One region of the Nocardioides zeae genome, then DNA from elsewhere that is predicted to be linked to it. Evidence: riboswitches for the same ligand, from Rfam matches in the RefSeq annotation. Region 1 holds a riboswitch; each other region holds the start of a gene.

The links. A riboswitch is a leader RNA that binds a small molecule or an ion and turns the genes downstream of it on or off. The one in region 1 is predicted to bind cobalamin.
Region 2: another riboswitch for cobalamin. It lies ahead of QE405_RS21065 (precorrin-8X methylmutase); the one in region 1 lies ahead of QE405_RS06000 (ABC transporter substrate-binding protein).
Region 3: another riboswitch for cobalamin. It lies ahead of cobN (cobaltochelatase subunit CobN); the one in region 1 lies ahead of QE405_RS06000 (ABC transporter substrate-binding protein).
Region 4: another riboswitch for cobalamin. It lies ahead of QE405_RS10185 (magnesium chelatase subunit D family protein); the one in region 1 lies ahead of QE405_RS06000 (ABC transporter substrate-binding protein).

Annotation. Positions count from the first base shown of each region.
Region 1 is NZ_JAUTAN010000001.1:1,248,602-1,253,377, reverse strand. It holds gene QE405_RS06015 (ABC transporter permease subunit) at 1-837, opposite strand, end outside; gene QE405_RS06010 (ATP-binding cassette domain-containing protein) at 834-1,349, opposite strand; partial or broken gene QE405_RS20900 (ATP-binding cassette domain-containing protein) at 1,444-2,247, opposite strand; gene QE405_RS06000 (ABC transporter substrate-binding protein) at 2,301-3,806, opposite strand; cobalamin riboswitch at 3,962-4,177, opposite strand; gene QE405_RS05995 (enoyl-CoA hydratase) at 4,289-4,776, opposite strand, start outside.
Region 2 is NZ_JAUTAN010000001.1:2,115,202-2,119,977, reverse strand. It holds gene QE405_RS10105 (hypothetical protein) at 1-150, shown strand, start outside; gene QE405_RS10100 (precorrin-2 C(20)-methyltransferase) at 163-1,713, opposite strand; gene QE405_RS21065 (precorrin-8X methylmutase) at 1,710-3,275, opposite strand; cobalamin riboswitch at 3,335-3,514, opposite strand; gene bluB (5,6-dimethylbenzimidazole synthase) at 3,510-4,187, opposite strand; cobalamin riboswitch at 4,269-4,417, shown strand; gene QE405_RS10080 (ABC transporter substrate-binding protein) at 4,499-4,776, shown strand, end outside.
Region 3 is NZ_JAUTAN010000001.1:2,107,253-2,112,028, reverse strand. It holds gene QE405_RS10065 ((2Fe-2S) ferredoxin domain-containing protein) at 1-230, shown strand, start outside; gene QE405_RS10060 (ATP-dependent 6-phosphofructokinase) at 187-1,512, opposite strand; cobalamin riboswitch at 1,565-1,684, shown strand; gene cobN (cobaltochelatase subunit CobN) at 1,717-4,776, shown strand, end outside.
Region 4 is NZ_JAUTAN010000001.1:2,132,663-2,137,438, reverse strand. It holds gene QE405_RS10195 (cobyrinate a,c-diamide synthase) at 1-743, opposite strand, end outside; gene cobO (cob(I)yrinic acid a,c-diamide adenosyltransferase) at 740-1,354, opposite strand; gene QE405_RS10185 (magnesium chelatase subunit D family protein) at 1,354-3,477, opposite strand; cobalamin riboswitch at 3,505-3,676, opposite strand; gene QE405_RS10180 (NUDIX hydrolase) at 3,832-4,248, shown strand; gene QE405_RS10175 (HNH endonuclease signature motif containing protein) at 4,340-4,776, opposite strand, start outside.

The DNA of each region.
Region 1 (4,776 bases):
GCAGGCCTGGAGCACGGGGACGTCCTGCGTGAGCGCCGAACGCACCGCGAGCGACCCCACCCCCGGCACGCTGAACACCTTCTCCACGGCGACCGCCGTGCCGAGCATCCCGACCCACACGACGGCGACCTGGGACGCGCCCCGGCCGACGACGCGGCGCGCCAGTGCCCGGGCCACCGGGGCCGTCGGCACCCCGTTGGCCCGCCACGTCGTCACCCACTGCTCCGTCACGGCCTGGTCGAGCACCCCCGCGAGCAGCCGGGTGAGCAGCCCTGCGGCCGGTACGCCGAGGGCGAGGGCCGGCGCGACGACGCTGCCCCAGCCGTGCCAGCCCGTGGCGGGCAGCAGACCGAGGTGCACGGACAGGGCGACGACGAGGAGACTGCCGGTGATCACCTCGGGGAGGGCCGCGACCGTGACCGCCGCGACCTTGAGACGCGGCCGCGTGGCGGTGCCCGTGCGGGCCGCCCGCACGACCGGGCCGATCAGGGCCAGCGTCGTGAGGACCAGGGCGACCGCGATCGCGCAGCCAGCCAGCGTGGCGGAGGCGGCCACCGCGGGCTGCGCACGCTCGAGCACGGGCTGGCCGCTGACCCAGCTCTCCCCCAGGTCTCCGCGCGCCGCGGCGGCCAACCACCGGGCGGCTCCGGTCACCGGGTCCGGCGCCAGGTCGAGCTGCTCGCGCAGCGCCCTCACCGCGTCGGGATCCTCGCCCCGCTGGCGGAAGCGCACGCGGAGCACGGTGACCGCCGGGTCCTCGCCCCGGAGCCACGGCAGCGACGCCACGACCAGCACGAGCCCCGCGACCGTGGCGAGGACCCGCAGCACCGCGCTCACCGGAGCGCACCCGTGCGTCGCCCGGACGCGTCCCGCAGTGCCCGTAGGGCCGCCGATCCCGCGTCGTCCGCGGCGAGCAACGCGATCGGACCGTCGTCCACCACCCTGCCGTCGGCGAGCACGACCACCCGGACGCCCAGTCGGGCGGCGACGTCGAGGTCGTGGGTGCAGACCACGAGCGTCGTGCCCGCTGCGTCGGCGTGGGCGCGGAGCGCCTCCGCCACCGCGCCGCGGGTGGGGGCGTCGAGTGCGCTGAGCATCTCGTCCCCCAGCAGCACCCGGGGTGCGGTCGCGAGGGCCCGCGCGATCGCGACCCGCTGCCGTTGGCCGCCGGACAGCGTGCCCGGGCGCCGGTCGAGGAGGTCGTGCCCCAGGTGAACCACCGAGAGCAGCTCGACCAGGCGGACGTCCTCGTGGTCGGGATCGTCCGGATGGCCGACGCGGAGCGCCTCGACGAGCAGCTGCCGCACCGTGCGCCACGGCGTCAGGGAACCACCGGCGTCCTGCGGCACGGACTGCAGGGCCGGCGTGCGACCCGCCCCCGGGGGCGACCTGCACGCTGCCCGCCTCCGGGCGGTCGCGAGCGGCAGCGAGCCGCACGAGGGTGGACTTGCCGGCGCCCGACGCACCGAGCACGGCGACGTGCTCGCCGGCGCGCACCTCGAGGGACACGTCGCGGACGCCGACGGTCGTGCCGCGTCCCCGGCAGCCGTCGGGACCTCCCGGGGCACGCCAGGTCCGGGTGACCCCTGCCCAGGTGAGAACCGGCTCCCCCGGCGCGAGCGGCACCGTGCGAGCCGCCGTCCGCGGATCCGGCGCCGCGGTCCCGGTGCCCTGGTGCACGCGACCGTCCGCGAGGCGCACGACGCGGTCGCACAGGACGGCGGCCACACCCGGGTCGTGCGTGACGAGCAGCAGCGCCGTACGGCGGGCGTCGAGGGCGCGCCGCAGCGCGGCCACGACCTCGGCGGCGGTCACCGGGTCGAGGGCCGAGGTCGGCTCGTCGGCGACGAGGAGGTCGGGCTCGGCGAGGAGCGCGAGCGCGAGGGCCACGCGCTGCCGCTGGCCGCCCGAGAGCACGGTCGGGTGCCGTCGAGCCACGGCCGGGTCGAGGCCGAGCTCGTCGAGCACCGCGACCACCGCGCGCCGCGCCGCGCCCCGGTCCGCGGTGCGGGTGCGGGCCACGAGCCCGAGCTGACGGCCCACCGTGCTCCCGGGGTCGAGCGCGGTCGCGGACTCCTGCGCGAGCAACCCCGTCCGTCCGCCGACCGCGACCGTGCCCTCGAGCCGCAGGTCGGCGGGCGGCGGTAGGCAGGCGAGGCGCGCGGTCAGCGTCTTGCCCGCTCCCGAGGGGCCGACCAGCGCGACCCGCTCCCCCGGCGCGAGGGCCAGGTCGAGCGGGCCGAGCACGGGAGAGGCGTCCGACCGCCGTCGCAGGCGGACGCCCTCCCACCGGACGAGCGTCAGCGGTCGACGCTCGTCGTGCTCGTGACGACCGCGCGCTCGAACGGGTCGCTCGCGAGGCCGGTCACGCCCTGGACGCCGAACTGCGTGGCGTCGTGCACGAGGGGCACCGCCCACACGTCCCCGAGCACCTGCTGCTCGACCGCGACCGCTGCGGCAGCGCGCTCGTCCGGGTCGGCCACCAGCTGCGCGTCGGCGAGCTCCGCGTCGAGCGCCGCGTCGCAGGACCGGCTGATGTTGTAGGTGCCGTCGCAGCCGAAGTCGGTCTGCAGGTAGCCCACCGGGTCGGCGGTGTCCTGACCGTAGGACCGGCTCATGATCACCAGGTCATAGGTGCCGTCGAGGTAGTCGGTCTCCATCTCGTCGTAGGGCCGCGCCACGACCTCCACCTCGAACCCGACCGCCCGCAGCGCGTCCGCGATCGCCGTCGCCATCTCCGGCAGCTCGGGCCGGTCGGTGAACGTCGCCAGGGTGATCGGCGTCGTGGACGCCGCGGCGGCCGCCGCCGGGTGTGTCGCCGCCTCGCGGTCGGCCGCCCACGCCGACACCGCGGCGTTGAACAGACCGCCCGCGGGCTCGGCACGTCCCGCGTAGATCGTGCCGGCCAGGTCGAGCTCCGCCACCGCCGCCCGCACCAGCTCGCGCTGCCCGGGGTCCGCGAGCACGTCCGACGTCTGGGTGAGGTGCAGGCTCACGGTCCGGGGCAGCGGTACGGCGAGGAGCTCGTCCTCGTCGATCTGGTCCAGCTGCGCGGCGGGGAGGGCCTGGGCGAGGTCGACCTGGTCGGACCGGAACGCCTGGAGCCGCGCGCCGGCATCCCCGACGAACGTGACGTCGACGCCGTCCATCGCGGGCGCACCGGCCCAGTAGTCGGGGTTCGCCTCGAGCGTCATCTGCGTCGTCAGGTCGGTGTCGGTGATCTCGTAGGGGCCGGTGCCGGTCCCGACAGGCGTCGGCCGGGCGGGGTCGGCGTAGGCGGAGGGGGCGAGCACCACGAGCTCCGGCGACGTCAGCCGCTGCACCAGCACCGGGTCGGGCTCGGCGGTGGTGACCACGACGACGTCACCGTTCGGACCCTCCTCCGCCGTGGCGTCGATGCTGCCGCCGGAGAGTGCACGGGGGGCGGGCTCGGCGGCCGCGGCGGCGTCGAGCGCGGCCGCGACGGTCTCGCCCGTCACGGGTGTGCCGTCGTGGAAGACGACGTCGGGACGGATCTCGAAGCGCCACGTCGTCAGGTCGACCTGCTCCCACGCGGTCGCCAGCGCGGGCTCGGGCAGTCCAGCCGGATCGAGGCGCACCAGCGTCTCGGTCGCGCCCGCGGCGTACGCCGTGGTGGCGTCGTCGGAGTACGGCGACAGCGCCGTGGTCGGGGTGAAGGCGTAGGCGAAGCGGAGACGGTCGTCGCCGCCGGGACCGGCGTCGGACGAGCCGCCCGGCGAGCAGGCGGTGAGGAGCGCGGCAGTGGCGACGAGCGCCGCTGCGGGCGCGGAGGAGTGACGGTTCACGATGGACCTTCGGCTCGGGTGCGGGTTGACCGCGGGCGCGCACCGGAGCGGACGGGACCGACGGGGCGCACGCACCCGGGCTCGCGGCCCACCCGGCCGCCAGCCACCGAACGTGTCGTGGAGCCCGCCCTCGAGGCATCCGACCACCGCGGACGTCGCACCCACGGGAGCTGGCAGGTCTTCGGACTCGCGGGCGACCGGCCGCTCCCGTCCGAGGACGGGACGCCGGACCTACTGGCCGTCGCTTCCCAGGCCCGCACGGACCCAGTGCTTCGTGACGGCGGTCGTTCCCGCTCACCGCTGCGGGGCAGTCCCGGACTCGCACCGGGTTCCCTCTTGCCTCGCCACCGACCGGCTGCCGGGGCGAACCAGCGGGACCAGCCTAAACGGGTCGGGCGCCGGCGCTGACGACGGCCACCCGTGACACGGATCCCACCGACGAAGGCGGCGGGGACGCATCGCGGCACCCCCGCCGTTCCCCCTCAGCCGTGCGTGAAGTCCGGGCGCCGCTTCTCGACGAACGCGGCCATGCCCTCGGCCCGGTCGGCGAGCGCGAAGGTCGCGTGGAACGTGCGGCGCTCGAACCGCACGCCGGCCGCCAGCGTCGTCTCGAAGGCCTCCGCGACGGCCTCCTTCGCCGCGTACGCCGCGGGGAGCGACATCGAGGCGATCTTCGCGGCGGTCTCCATCGCGACGTCGAGCAGCTCCGCGGTCGGCACGACCCGGGACACCAGGCCCGACCGCTCGGCCTCGGTCACGTCCATCATGCGGCCGGTGAGGACGAGGTCCATCGCCTTGGCCTTGCCGATGGCCCGCGTCAGGCGCTGGGAGCCACCGATGCCGGGGATGGTGCCGAGCGTGATCTCGGGTTGCCCGAACTTCGCGGACTCGGCGGCGATGAGGAGGTCGCACATCATGGCGACCTCGCAGCCGCCGCCCAGCGCGTAGCCGGACACGGCGGCGATCGTCG
Region 2 (4,776 bases), 870 kb from region 1:
ATCGTGGTCCGGCGGCGCGACGACGGCAGCGAGGCGCTGCGGATGGACGCCGGCGCCGACCCCGAGGCGGAGCGGCTGCTGCAGCACGTTCACGACCACCTGCACCACCTCGACGCCCCGACGTTCGAGGAGTCGTGGGGCATCCGCTGAGGCGGGACCGGCTCAGCCCACCGTCCGCGGCGTCCAGACGCGGCCGTGGTCGACCCGGGTCGACGTCGCCCCGACGATGAGCAGGCACTTCATGTCGACGGTCGTCGGGTCGAGCTCGCCGAGCGTCGTCACGCGCAGCTCCTCCTCGTCGCGGCCGACGTCGCGGCCGACGACCACGACCGTGGCGGGGTCGCGCACCTCGAGCAGCACCTTGAGCGCGTCGCCCAGCTGGTCGGGACGGCTCGCCGAGCGCGGGTTGTAGATACCGAGCACCAGGTCCGCCTCCGCGACCGCGCGCAGCCGCCGCTCGAGCACCTCCCACGGCTTCAGCCGGTCCGACAGGCTGACGACGGCGAAGTCGCCGCCGATCGGCGCCCCCGCGCGGGCCGCCACGGCCTGCACCGCCGAGACCCCCGGGACGACGCGGACGGGCACCGCGGCGTACGTCGCGTCCTCGGCCGCCGCCGCGACCTGCGCCTCGAGCACGGCGGTCGCCATGCCGAAGACCCCGGCGTCCCCGCCCGAGACGACGGCGACGCGCTCGCCGCGGCGCGCCAGGTCCAGCGCGAGGCGGCCGCGATCGACCTCGACGGTGTTGCCGCTCGCGTGCCGGGTGAGGCCCTCGCGGTGGGGGACCCGCTTGACGTACGGCGCGTACCCGACCACGTGGTCCACTTCGGCGAGCACGGCGGAGGCCTCGGGCGTCAGCCAGTGCGCGGGGCCGGGGCCGAGGCCGACGACGACGACCTCGGCGGGCGCGTCCACCGGGACCGCCTCTGCCGACGGCGAGGCCGTCGCCGCCTCGCCCGTCCGGCGTCCGACCCCCTGCAGGGAGTCGCCCGCGACGACGATGAGCGAGAAGTACGGCACGCTGTCGGGGTCGACGTCCGCGACCCGGAGGTGGCGCTCGGTGTCCATGGAGGCCCGCTCGACGTAGACCGCGTGCTCCAGCCGCCCCGCCGTCGCCAGTGCCCGCCGCACGGTCGGGAACCGCCGACCGAGCTTCATGATGATCGCCCCGTCGGTGTCGGCGAGGCGCCGCGCGAGCTCCGTCTCGGGCAGCGTGCCCGGGAGGATCGTCAGCACGTCGGTCTGCCGCACCAGGGGCGAGGCGATCGTGGCCGTGGCGGCGGCGAAGGCCGGCACGCCGGCGACGACCTCGGTCTCGAAGCGCTCCGACAGGGCGTCGTGCATGTACATGTACGACCCGTAGAACATCGGGTCGCCCTCGGCCAGCAGCACGACGTCGCGACCGGCCTCGAGGTGGGCGGCCAGGCGCGCCGCTGACTCCAGGTAGAAGTCGGCCATCGCCCCGGCGTACCCGCCCGGGTGGTCGGTGCCGCCCGTCGTGACCGGGTAGACGAGCTCCTCCTCGACGGCGGTCGGCGGGATCAGCCCCGCGGCGATGCGCCGCGCGTTGGACTGCTTGCCGCGGCCCGCGTGGAAGGCGACGACGTCGGCCGCGCCGATGAGCCGGGCGGCCTTGAGGGTCACGAGCTCGGGGTCGCCGGGACCGACGCCGACGCCGTAGAAGCGACCGGAGGTGGGGGCCGGGGTGCTCACTCCGCCTCCTGGGCGATCGCGTTGAGGGCCGACGCGGTCATGGCGGAGCCACCGCGACGGCCGTGGACGGTGAGGAACGGGATGCCGTGGGCCGCGGCGTACTCCGCCAGCGCCTCCTTCGACTCCGCCGCGCCGATGAAGCCGACGGGGCAGCCGACGATCGCGGCCGGGGGAGCGCAGCCGTCGGCCAGCATCTCGAGCAGGTGGAACAGCGCCGTCGGTGCGTTGCCGATCGCGACGACCGAACCGGGGATGCGGTCGGCGAGCACGGACAGCGCCGCGGCGGACCGGGTCGTGCCCCACGCCCGGGCCAGGCCCGGCACCCGCGGGTCGTGCAGCGCGCACAGCACCTCGTTGTCCGCCGGCAGACGGCGGCGGGTGACGCCGGAGGCGACCATGTGGGCGTCCGCGACGATCGGCGCGCCGGCGGCGAGGGCGCGGCGGGCGGCACCGACGAGGTCGGGGGAGACCACGACCATCGGGGCGAGGTCGGTCTGGCCCGTGCCGTGCACCATGCGCACGACGACGCGCTCGGCGTCGGACGGCACGTGGGAGAGGTCGGCCTCGGCGCGGATCGTGGCGAACGAGTCGACGTAGATCGCCTGTCCGTCGCCCTCGTAGGGATAGCGACGCGTGGGCCGCACCGGCTCCTCCGGCTCGTCCGCGTCCGGCACGACGGGCGCACCCGCACCGGGCAGGAGCAGCGAGCGCCACGGCGTCACCACGACGCGGGCGTCGTCGGCCAGGCCGTCGAGCAGGATCGCGAGGGTCCCCGGCTCGAGGCGCCCGTCGGGCACCTCGACGTGCCGGTGGAGACCGGCGGGGGTGTCGAGCTCGCCGTACGCCGGCGGTTCCGTCGCCGCCGGGAGCCGCGGGTCGGGCGGGGATGCCGGGAGCCCCGGCACGACGAGGGCCGCGGGCAGCTCGTCGACGTGCCACGGCGCCTCGGTGCCGAGGTCGAGCGCGGCGCGCGCGGCGCGGAACGCGTGGGCCACCCGGACCATCGCGGGCACCGCGTCGCCGACCGGGACCACCGGGCCCCACGTCGTGCCCCAGCGCAGCTGGACGGTGTCGCCCCCGAGGGCCACGAGGCCGACGTCGGCGCCGCGGGCCAGCACGTCCCCCCGGCCGTCGTCGAGCACGAAGAGGAAGCGCGCCGAGAGGTCGGCGAGGTCGGCGTCGGCGCGGACGGCGGCGTCGAGGTCGGCCGCCACCCCGCGGAGGTCGGCGCGTCCACCGACGAGCCCGGTGAGGGGCGAGACCAGGACGTTGCGGACCAGCTCGTGGCTGGGCGAGGGCAGCAGCCCGGTCGCTGCGAGCGCGCTGACCACGTCGGCGGGCAGCACGTCGCCGACCAGGGGCAGCGCCCGCACCTGCACGTTGGCGCGGCGGGTCAGGTGGAGGTCCCCGTCGCCGTACGTCGCGGAGACCGCCGCCAGTGCGCGCAGCTGCCCGACGGTCACGGCCCCGCCCACGAGGCGCAGGCGCACGAGCCCACCGTCCTCGGCGGGCCAGGGACGGGAGACGCCGGGACACAGGTCGGTGCGGGTGCGCGTGGTCATGCGGGTCCTCGCTGGTCAGCGGGCCCGTGCGCGAAGCCCGTCGTCCTCGACCGGGTGGCGGCTGCCGCCCGGTGCCAGCAGGTCTTCGGACTCGGGGTCGTCCGAGCGGAGCGCCTTCCCGGAGGACCCTCCAGTGGCTGCGTGCCCCGCCCGTCGCCCACACCGCTGCGCGTCAGTCCCGGACTCCCACCGGGTTCCCTGCCCCCTCGCGGGGGTCGACTGGCGGCGGTGACCTTACCAACCGTCCTCGGTGACGAAGTCGGCGAGCGGTCGCGCGATGGTCCACCCGTCGAGCTCGAGGGCCGGCCGGTCGGGGAACGCGGGCACCGGACCGAGGCACAGCACCGCCACCGGCTCGGCCCCGGCGGGCATGCCGACCAGCTCCGCCAGGGCATCGGGCTCGAACAGCGAGACCCACCCCATGCCGAGACCCTCGGCGCGGGCGGCGAGCCACAGGTTCTGGATCGCGCAGGAGACCGACGCGAGGTCCATGTGGGGCATGGTGCGCCGGCCGAACACGTGCGGCTCGCGGCCCTCGCGCAGCGCCACGACGAGCAGCTCCGCGCACTCCCGGATCCCCTCGACCTTGAGCCGCAGGAACTCCGCCGCGCGCTCGTCCAGGGCCGCGGCGGTGGCGCGGCGCTCCTCGTCCACGAGGGCGTGGATGCCGCTCCGCAGCTCCGGCGAGGTGATGCGCACGAAGCGCCACGGCTGCATGAGACCGACGCTCGGCCCGGCGTGCGCGGCGGCCAGGAGGCGGGCGAGCACCTCGGCGGGCACCGTCGCCCCGGGCAGGAACCGGCGCATGTCGCGCCGCTCGCCGATGACGCGGTAGACCGCCGCACGCTCGTCGGCGGTGAAGGCGTGGGGCGAGACCGGCGCCGGTGCGGGGGTGGGGTCCGAGGGCGTCACGGCGGGCGAGGCTAGCCGCTGGCCGTCGTGCGACGTACGCCACACGACCCACGACGGCCGCGTGCTGCTAGGTTCCGGAGCGCCAGTCGTGCTCACGCAGAGCCAGGGAACCCGGTGCGAATCCGGGACTGACGCGCAGCGGTGAGGGTGACGGGCGGGACACGCGCCACTGGGCCCCGGCCTGGGAAGGCGTCCCGTCCGGACGAGCCCGAGTCCGAAGACCTGCTGGCCGCGGCGTCCGCGTTCCGAGCGGGCCGTCGCGTCACCTGTCCTCCTGGCTCCGCGACCGAGCCACGACACGAAGGATGGCCATGCCCACCCCTGCCCGCACCCTGCCCACCCGCACCCTGCCCACCCGCGCCCTGCCGGCGCTCGTCGCGACCCTCGTCGCCGCCCCGCTCGTCCTCACCGGGTGCGCGGCCTCGGAGGCCGAGGACGCGTCCGGCTCGGTGACCCTGGAGAACTGCGGCGAGGAGGCGTCCTACGACGCGCCCGTCGAGCGGATCGTGGCGACGAGCAACTCCGCCAACGTCGGGACCCTCCTCCGCGTCGGAGCGATCGACCGGATAGCGGCGATGTCGCTCAGCGC
Region 3 (4,776 bases), 860 kb from region 1:
GCATCGGGGACGACACGGTCCTCGTCACGGGCACGGCGTGCCAGTTCCCCTGCAACCAGGCGCCGCTGGTGACGGTCCAGCCCGACGACGTCTGGTACGGCGCGGTCCAGCCCGACGACGTACCGGAGCTGGTCGCGGAGCACCTGCTCGCCGACCGTCCGGTGGACCGCCTGCGGCTGCCGCGGGTCAGGTCATCGACAGCGGCTGGGCCGTCGACTCCAGCACGCTGAGCCACAGGTCGCCGTCGGGGGAGACGTTGTGGGCGCGCTTCGTGACGGCCGGGATCGGCACGTTCACGAAGCGGTGGCGGCGGCGTCCGACGACCATGTCGGTGCGTCCCGACATGGCGGCGTGCACGGCGGTCTGGGCCAGCCGCGCGCAGTAGACGGCGTCGGCGGGGTCGGCCGGCACGGAGCGGATCGTGTAGCCGGGGTCGAAGTAGCGCAGGGTGACCACCTCGTCGCGCTCCGCGTAGTCGGCGCGGATGCGCTCGAGCACGTAGCGCGCCGGGTCGACGAGCACGGCGTTGCCCGAGGCGTCGGTCGCGCCGCCGGCCGCCTCGGCCAGCAGCTCCTGGGCGGCGCCCTCCGCGACCACGATGACGGCGTACCCGCGGTCCGCCACGCGGCGCCGCAGGTGCGCGAGCAGGCCGTTGGGGCCGTCCATCGCGAACGGCACCTCGGGGATGAGCACGAAGCTGGCCGTCTGGGCGGCGAGAGCCGAGTAGCAGGCGATGAAGCCGGCGTGGCGCCCCATCGTCTTGACGATGCTGACGCCGTTGACCGCCGCCTGCGCCTCGACCTTCGCGGCGGTGATCGACTCGGCCGCCTTGGCGAACGCGGTCTGGAAGCCGAAGCTCTGGCCGATGTGCGGGATGTCGTTGTCGATGGTCTTCGGCACGCCCACCACCGCGATCTCGAGCCCGCGGCGCTCGATCTCCTCGTGGATGACGTGGGCGCCGCGCATGGAGCCGTCGCCGCCGACCACGAAGAGGATGTCGATGTCGTGGCGCACGAGGGTGTCCACCATGACACCGGGGTCGCGGGCGCCGCGCGAGGAGCCGAGGACGGTGCCGCCGCGCTCGTGGATGTCGGCGACGGACTCGCGGGTGAACACGACCGGCTCGAGGCCGGACTCGGGGTCGAGGCCCGCGTAGCCGTTGCGGAAGCCGAGCACCTCGGGCACGCCGTAGTGGTCGTCGAGCGCCCGCACGACCGCCCGGATGACGTTGTTGAGCCCGGGGCAGAGACCGCCGCAGGTGACGATCGCGGCACGGGTCGTGCGCGGCGGGAAGAACAGCCGGGCGCGGGGACCGCCGGCCTCGAAGGTCGCGATCTCCTCCCACGGCACGTCGCGGCCCTGCACGAGCTCGACCGTGTCGTCCATGAGGATCCGGTCGCTCTCGGCCACGTAGTACTGGTTCGTCGCCCGGCCCTCGACGTACGAGGCGAGCGGGGAGTCGAACCTCGGCGCACCGAGGGTCTTGACCTGCAGGTCGGCGAGGGTCACCACGGGTCGTGACCCTATCGGGCGGCGAGCCTTCCGGCACGGTGGCCTAGGCTGCCCCCGACCTTCCGCCGACGGACCCAGGAACCCGGTGCGACTCCGGGGCGGTTCCGCCACTGTGAACGACGTCGCGACGTGCGGCGTCCAGCCAGACACTGACCGACGGCGGTCCGATCCGACGGGGCGAGAACCCCGAGGAGGAGCTCCGCCGTGCCGCGTATCGCGCTCGTCTCCACGTCCGACACCGACCTGCTCTCGGCCCGCGCCAGCGGCGTCGACTTCGTCGTCGCCAACCCCTCGCGCCCCGCCCACGAGGGCATGGGCGCCGAGCTGGCCGCCGCCGACCTCGTCGTGGCCCGCATCCTCGGCGGGCCCGACGACCTCTGCAGCGGCTTCCGCCGCGTCGTCGGCACCGGGGTGCCGACCGTCGTGCTGGGCGGCGAGCAGGTGCCCAACGCCGCGCTGATGGAGCGCTCGACGGTGCCCGTGGGCGTGGCGGCCGAGGCCCACCGCTACCTCGCCGAGGGCGGCCCCGAGAACCTCGCGCAGCTCCACGCGTTCCTCTCCGACACCGTGCTCCTCACGGGTGAGGGCTTCGAGCCGCCGGTCGTGCTGCCCGCCTGGGGCTGGGCGGAGCGCCCGCACGCGACCCCCACGCCGGACGGTCCGCGGGTCGGGATCCTCTACTACCGCGCCCACCACGCCTCGGGGAACACCGCCTTCGTGCACGACCTCGCCGACGCGGTCGACGCGGCGGGCGGGGTCGGCCTGCCGGTCTTCTCCTCGTCGCTGCGCACGGCCCCCGACGCGCTCTACGACGCGCTCGGCTCCCTCGACGCCCTCATCGTCACCGTCCTCGCGGCGGGCGGCTCCACGCCGGCCGGCGCGAGCGCGGGCGGGGCCGACGAGTCGTGGGACGTCGAGCGGATCGCCGCGCTCGACATCCCGGTGCTCCAGGCGCTCGCGCTCACGAGCAGCCGCGCCGAGTGGGAGGCGTCCGACGACGGCGTGACCCCGCTCGACTCCGCCACGCAGATCGCGATCCCGGAGTTCGACGGCCGCATCATCACGGCGCCGTTCTCGTTCAAGGAGGTCGACGAGGACGGGCTGCCGCGGTACGTCGCGGACGCCGAGCGCTGCCGCCGTGTCGCCGGCATCGCGACCGCCCACGCGCGTCTCGGCCGCACCGAGGCCGCCGAGAAGCGGTTGGTGCTCATGCTCTCGGCGTACCCGACCAAGCACTCCCGCATCGGCAACGCCGTCGGCCTCGACACCCCGGTGTCGGCCATCCGGCTGCTGCGCGCGCTCCGCGCCGAGGGCTACGACCTGGGTCCCGCGGACGGCGAGATCACCCGCCTGCTCGACCTGCCCGACGAGACGGCGGCGGGCGACGCGCTCATCCACGCCCTCATCGCGGCCGGCGGCCAGGACGAGGAGTGGCTGACCAACGCGGACCTGACGGACGCGCACGTGCGGATCACGCCGGAGCAGTACGCCGCGTGGACCGCCGACCTGACCCCGACGCTCCGCGAGGAGATCGAGCAGGCGTGGGGCCCGGCGCCCGGCAAGCTCTTCGTGAACGACGACGGCCACGTCGTGCTCGCCACCCTGCGCGCCGGCAACGTCGTGCTGATGATCCAGCCGCCCCGCGGGTTCGGGGAGAACCCGGTGGCGATCTACCACGACCCGGAGATGGCGCCGAGCCACCACTACCTGGCGGCGTACCGCTGGATCGCGGCCCCCCAGGCCGACGGCGGCTTCGGGGCGCACGCGGTCGTCCACCTCGGCAAGCACGGCTCGATGGAGTGGCTGCCCGGCAAGAACGCCGCGCTGTCCGCCGACTGCGCGACCGACGCGGTGGCGGGCGACCTGCCGCTGATCTACCCGTTCCTCGTCAACGACCCGGGCGAGGGCGCGCAGGCGAAGCGCCGTGCCCACGCGACGATCGTCGACCACCTCGTGCCGCCGATGGCCCGGGCCGAGGCGTACGGCGACATCGCGCGGCTCGAGCAGCTGCTTGACGAGTACGGCAACATCGCCGCGATGGACCCGGGCAAGCTGCCCGCGATCCGGGGCGAGATCTGGACCCTCATGCAAGCCGCCCAGATGCACCGCGACCTCGGGCTCGACGAGCGTCCCGAGGACGACGACTTCGACGACTTCCTGCTCCACGTCGACGGCTGGCTCTGCGAGGTCAAGGACGCCCAGATCCGCGACGGCCTCCACGTGCTCGGTGGTGCCCCCGAGGGCGAGGCGCGGGTGAACCTCGTGCTGGCGATCCTGCGGGCCACCCAGGTGTGGGGCGGCCAGGCGGGCGCCGTACCGGGTCTGCGGGCGGCCCTCGGCCTCCCGACGGGTGCCGGCAAGGAGCCGAGCACCGCGGAGGTGGACGCCGTCGAGACGCGCGCCCGGGCCCTCGTGCTCGGCCTGGAGGAGCGGGACTGGGACCCGGCCGCCGTGCCGGAGGTCGTCGGTGCGCTCGAGGGCGACGCCGACCCCGCGGTCGCCCAGGTGCTGACGTTCGCCGCGACCGAGGTCGTGCCGCGCCTGGCGCGCACGACGGACGAGCTGACGGCCGTGCTGCACGCCCTCGGCGGCGGCTACGTGCACGCGGGCCCGTCGGGCTCGCCGCTGCGCGGCCTCGTCAACGTGCTGCCGACCGGCCGCAACTTCTACACGGTCGACCCCCGCGCCGTACCGTCCCGGCTGGCCTACCAGACCGGCGCCGCGATGGCGGAGTCGCTGCTGGCCCGCCACCGCGAGGACACGGGGGAGTGGCCGGCCTCCGTCGGCCTCTCCGCGTGGGGCACCTCGGCGATGCGCACGAGCGGCGACGACGTGGCCGAGGTGCTCGCCCTCCTCGGCGTGCGCCCGACGTGGGACGAGATGTCGCGTCGCGTGAACGGCCTCGAGCCCGTGCCGCTCGACGAGCTGGGCCGGCCGCGCATCGACGTCACGCTGCGCATCTCCGGCTTCTTCCGCGACGCGTTCCCGCACGTCGTGGAGATGCTCGACGACGCGGTGCGCATGGTCGCCGAGCTCGACGAGCCCGCCGAGCTCAACTTCGTGCGGGCCCACGCCCAGGCCGACCTCGCGCGCCACGGCGACGAGCGGCGGGCCACGACCCGCATCTTCGGCTCGGCGCCCGGGGCGTACGGCGCCGGGGTGCTGCAGGCCATCGAGTCGGGCAACTGGCGCACCGACGACGACCTGGCGGAGGTCTACACGGCGTGGGGCGGCTTCGCCTACGGCCGCGACCTCGGCGGCGTC
Region 4 (4,776 bases), 880 kb from region 1:
CACGGCTCCGCGTCGAGGTCGGGGGCGCTGCGGGCGATCTCGAGCACCGCGTCGAGGTCGATCCGCTCGGCCACCTGCGCGGCGAGCCGGTCGAGGGCCGTGGCCGCGTCCCCCCGCTCGGCGGCGGGCACGAGGCCCAGGTGGCGGCTCGGCGCGACGATGGCGTCGTCGCGGCCCAGCACGCCGAGCACCGGGATGCCGACGCCGGCGACCGCCCGGCGTACCTCCTCGGCGTGCCGCGGCGAGCCCGCCTTGTTGAGCACGACGCCCGCGACGCGGACGCCGGGGTCGTACGACGCGAGTCCCGCCAGCACCGCCCCCACGGTCCGCGAGGCGGACGAGATGTCGGTGACCAGCACGACGGGCGCCTGGATGAGCCCCGCGACGTGGGCGGTCGAGGAGAAGCCGTCACCGCCGATCTGACCGTCGAAGAGGCCCATGACGCCCTCGACGACGGCGACGTCGGCGGGCCGCGGCGTGCGCGCGCCGTGGAGCAGCAGCGGGACGATGCGGTGCTCGCCGACGAGGTGGGGGTCGAGGTTGCGACCGACGCGGCCGGTGGCGAGGGCGTGGTAGCCGGGGTCGATGTAGTCAGGACCCACCTTGTGGCCCGAGACCTCGAGCCCGCGGCGGGACAGGGCCGCCATGAGGCCGGCGGTCACGGTCGTCTTGCCGTGGCCCGACGCGGGCGCGGCGACGACCAGGCGGGGGAGCGCGGTGCTCCGGGAGCTCACGGTGCTCACCACTCGATCCCTCGCTGGCCCTTCTGGCCGCGGTCCATCTGGTGCTTGACCTTGCCCATGTCGGTCACGGTGTCGGCGATCTCGACGAGGCGCGGGTGCGCGCGGCGCCCGGTGACGACGACGAACTGCCGCCCGGGGCGGTTCGCCAGCGTCTCGACGACGTCGTCGACGTCGACCCAGCCCCACTCCATGACGTAGGTGAACTCGTCGAGCACGTAGAGGTCGTGCCGCTCCTCGGCGAGGCGGCGCTTGATCTCGGCCCACCCCTCGGCGGCGTCGCGGGCGTGGTCCTCGGCCGAGCCCTCCTTGCGGCTCCACGACCAGCCGGAGCCCATCTTCTGCCAGTCGACGGGACCGCCCTCGCCGGTCTCCTCGTGGAGCCGGCCGAGGCGCTCGAGCACGGTCTGCTCGCCGATGCGCCACTTGGCGGACTTCACGAACTGGAAGATCCCGAGGTCCCAGCCCTGGTTCCAGGCGCGCATCGCGAGCCCGAACGCGGCCGTCGACTTCCCCTTGCCGTCGCCGGTGTTGACCATGAGCAGCGGCAGGTTGCGGCGCTGCGCCGTGGTGAGGCCGTCGTCGGGGACGGTGATCGGGACGCCCTTCGGCATCAGGCCACCCCCCGCTCGCGGCTGCCGGGCGAGGTCGCCGCGCGCGCGACGCCGGCCAGGGCCTCGGCGCTCACCTCGTCGACGGGCAGGTGGGTGGCGCGCAGCTCGACCGCGAGGCGGGCGGCGAGCCCGAGCCGGAACGGTCCGGCCTCACAGTCGACGACCACCGTCTCGATGCCCTGGTCGGCGAGCCACGCGGCGACCTGGCGGGAGCGCGCCACGGGGTCGGCGCCCGCGGTCGCTCGGCCGTCGGTGACGAGCACGAGCAGCGGACGGCGGCGCGGGTCGCGGATGCGCTCCCGCCGGAGCACGTCCGCGGCGACGAGGAGGCCCTCGGCGAGGGGGGTGCGGCCGCCGGCGGGCAGGTCCTCGAGCCGGCGGGCCGCCGCCTCCACGGAGCCGGTCGGCGGGAGGACGAGCTCGGCGTCGAGCCCGCGGAACGTCACGAGCCCGACCTTGTCGCGGCGCTGGTAGGCGTCCATCAGCAGCGACAGGATCGCCGTCTTCACCTGCTGCATGCGCTTGCGCGCGGCCATCGAGCCCGACGCGTCGACGCAGAACAGCACGAGGTTCGACTCCCGCCCCTCCCGCACCGCCCCGCGCAGGTCGCTCGGCCGCAGCACCAGGGCACCGCTCCGCCGGCCGCGGCCGTGCTGGTGGGGCGCCGCGGCGCGGACGGTGCCGGGGAGGTCGATGCCGCCCGCCCCGGTGCCCGGGGTGCTCCCGATGCGACGACCGTTCGACGTGATCGCGCGGGAGCGGCGGCCCGCCTCGCCCTCGCCGGTGCCGGCGACGCGGAGCAGGCGGGGACGGTACGGCGCGCCCGCGCCCACCGTCGTGACCTCGGCGCTGCCCGGGGTGGGGGTGGTGGGCTCGCTGGCCTCGGCGTCGTCCCGGCTGTCCGGGCCGTCGGGAGCAGCGTCGGTGGCGTGCGGTGTCTCGCTCGACGGGCCGTCGGTGCTCGGCGGGCCGTCGGTGCTCGGCGGGGGCGTGTCGCCCGGGGAGTCGGGGCTGTCCTCGGTCGGTCGGTCCTCGGGTCCCGGCTGGTCCTCGGGTCCCGGCTGGTCCGGCTGGTCCGGCTGGTCCGGCTGCCGGGGCGGCTCGGGGTCGGGCTCGTCGTCCCCGAGGATCCGGTCGAGCAGCTCCTCGTCGATGCCCGGGGCGTCGAAGGGGTTGCGGCGTCGACGGTGCGGGAGCGCCAGCAGGGCCGCCGCGCGGATGTCCTCGCGGAGCACGTGGCGACGACCGTGCCAGGCGGCATGGGCGATCGCCGTGCGGGCCGTGACGATGTCGGCGCGCAGGCCGTCGACGTCGAACGCCGCGCACACCTCGGCGATCTTCGCCAGGGCGCCGTCGCCCAGCGCCACCTCGGTCACCAGCACCTGCGCGGCGGCGATGCGCTCGCGCAGGCTGGTCTCGCTCGCGTCGTACCGCTCCGCGAAGGCGGCGGGATCGGCGTCGAAGGCGAGGCGGCGGCGTACGACCTCCGTGCGCAGCGCGGGCTCCCGCGGCGCCGCGACCTCCACGGTCAGGCCGAAGCGGTCGAGGAGCTGCGGGCGCAGCTCGCCCTCCTCGGGGTTCATGGTGCCGACGAGCACGAAGCGGGCGGCGTGGACGACGGAGACGCCGTCGCGCTCGACGGTCGCGCGGCCCATCGCCGCGGCGTCGAGCAGGAGGTCGACGAGGTGGTCGTGGAGGAGGTTGACCTCGTCGACGTAGAGGATGCCGCGGTGGGCGCGGGCGAGGAGGCCGGGCTCGTACTCCGCCACGCCCGCCGACAGCGCCTTCTCCAGGTGCAGGGAGCCGAGGAGGCGGTCCTCGGTGGCACCGACGGGCAGCTCGACGAGCCGCACCGGGCGGGTCTCCACGCCGGCGTCGGCCGCGAACGGGGCATCCGGCGACAGGGGGCTCGGGTCGGCCGGGTCGGAGGAGAACCGGTCGCCGGCGACCACGTCGATCGGGGGGAGGACGGCGGCGAGCGCGCGCACCGCGGTGGACTTGGCCGTGCCCTTCTCGCCGCGGACGAGGACGCCGCCGATCTCAGGACTGACCGTCGTCAGCAGCAGCGCGAGGATCATGTCGTCGGAGCCGACGACGGCCGTGAAGGGGTAGTGCTGTGGCATGTGGGGCTCCCGCTCGCTCTGCCATCGGATGGATGCGTCGCGAGGCCGGTCTTCGGACTTCCGCCGTCCTGCGCGAACAGGCGACGGTCACCGCAGCGGGCCCTGTGCCGGACTCTCACCGGCTTCCCAGATTCTCCCCGCACGCTCCGGTTGTCTCTCCGGACCGTGCTCGCGGGGCACCTCACGAACGCCGCTCACCCTAGTCGGGCCGGTGCGCGGCCGGTCGTGGTGGTCGCGCCGCGCTGCGTGCTCGGTCGTCGTGTCGTCCTGGGAGTCCGGCGGTCGTCCCGCTCGGCCAGGACGCCGTCGTCGTCGGGCGCCGCACCTTCGCCCCCACGCGCTAGCCTGCCGGTCGTGCCCGCCCAGCCGCTCCACTTCGTCGTCGCCGCCGTCTGCCTCCGCGACGACCGGGGGCGGCTGTTGAGCGTGCGCAAGGAGGGTACGGCGCGGTTCATGCTCCCCGGCGGCAAGCTCGAGCCGGGGGAGACCGCGCGCGACGCCGCCATCCGGGAGATCCGCGAGGAGGTCGGCGTCGAGCTGGCCGACGTCGAGCTGCTCGGGGAGTTCCACGGCGCCGCCGCCAACGAGCCCGGGGCGACGCTGGAGTCGACCGTGTTCACCGCCCGCGCCCTGGGCGAGCCCGTCGCGTGCGCCGAGATCGCCGAGGTGCGGTGGGTGGACCCCGAGGACCTGCCCGACGACCTGCCGCTGGCGCCTTTGCTGGAGCACCAGGTCGTACCCGTGCTGCTGGGGCGGACGCCGGAGGCCTGAGCGCTCATCGGGGTCGGGGTCGGGGCATGCTGCGCCGCCCGGCCACGGATGGGGACGGGCGGCTTGCTGGTGCGGTGGCGGCGGGGTGGCGCTAGGTCGTTGTTGGTGGCCAGACGCGGGTGCCGTCGCGGTCGACGAGGTAGCGCAGGCCCGTCGGGCTGGTCCAGATGAGTGCGCTGGGTGGTTCGCCGTTGTCTGGGTGGGTGGGGCGGTAGGTCCACTTGTTGCCGGTGGTCATCTCGCGGTGGGTCTTCATGCGGTGGTGGCGTCGGCAGAGCGGGAAGAGGTTGGTCGTCGAGGTCTGGCCGGGTGGGCCGTTGTCGTCGTAGGCGCGGCAGTGGTCGAGGTCGGCGGTTCTCGATGAGCGGGTGCAGTATGGGAAGACGCATCTCGGCCAGCGGGCTCTGACGTGGTCGGCGATCCGGTCCGGTGGGCTGTAGCCGTTCCCGGCGTCGTCGAGGTTGAGGTCGATGACCGGCTTGATCGTGACGGTGGTGTCGGGGCTGGCGCACCAGGCCTGGACCTGCT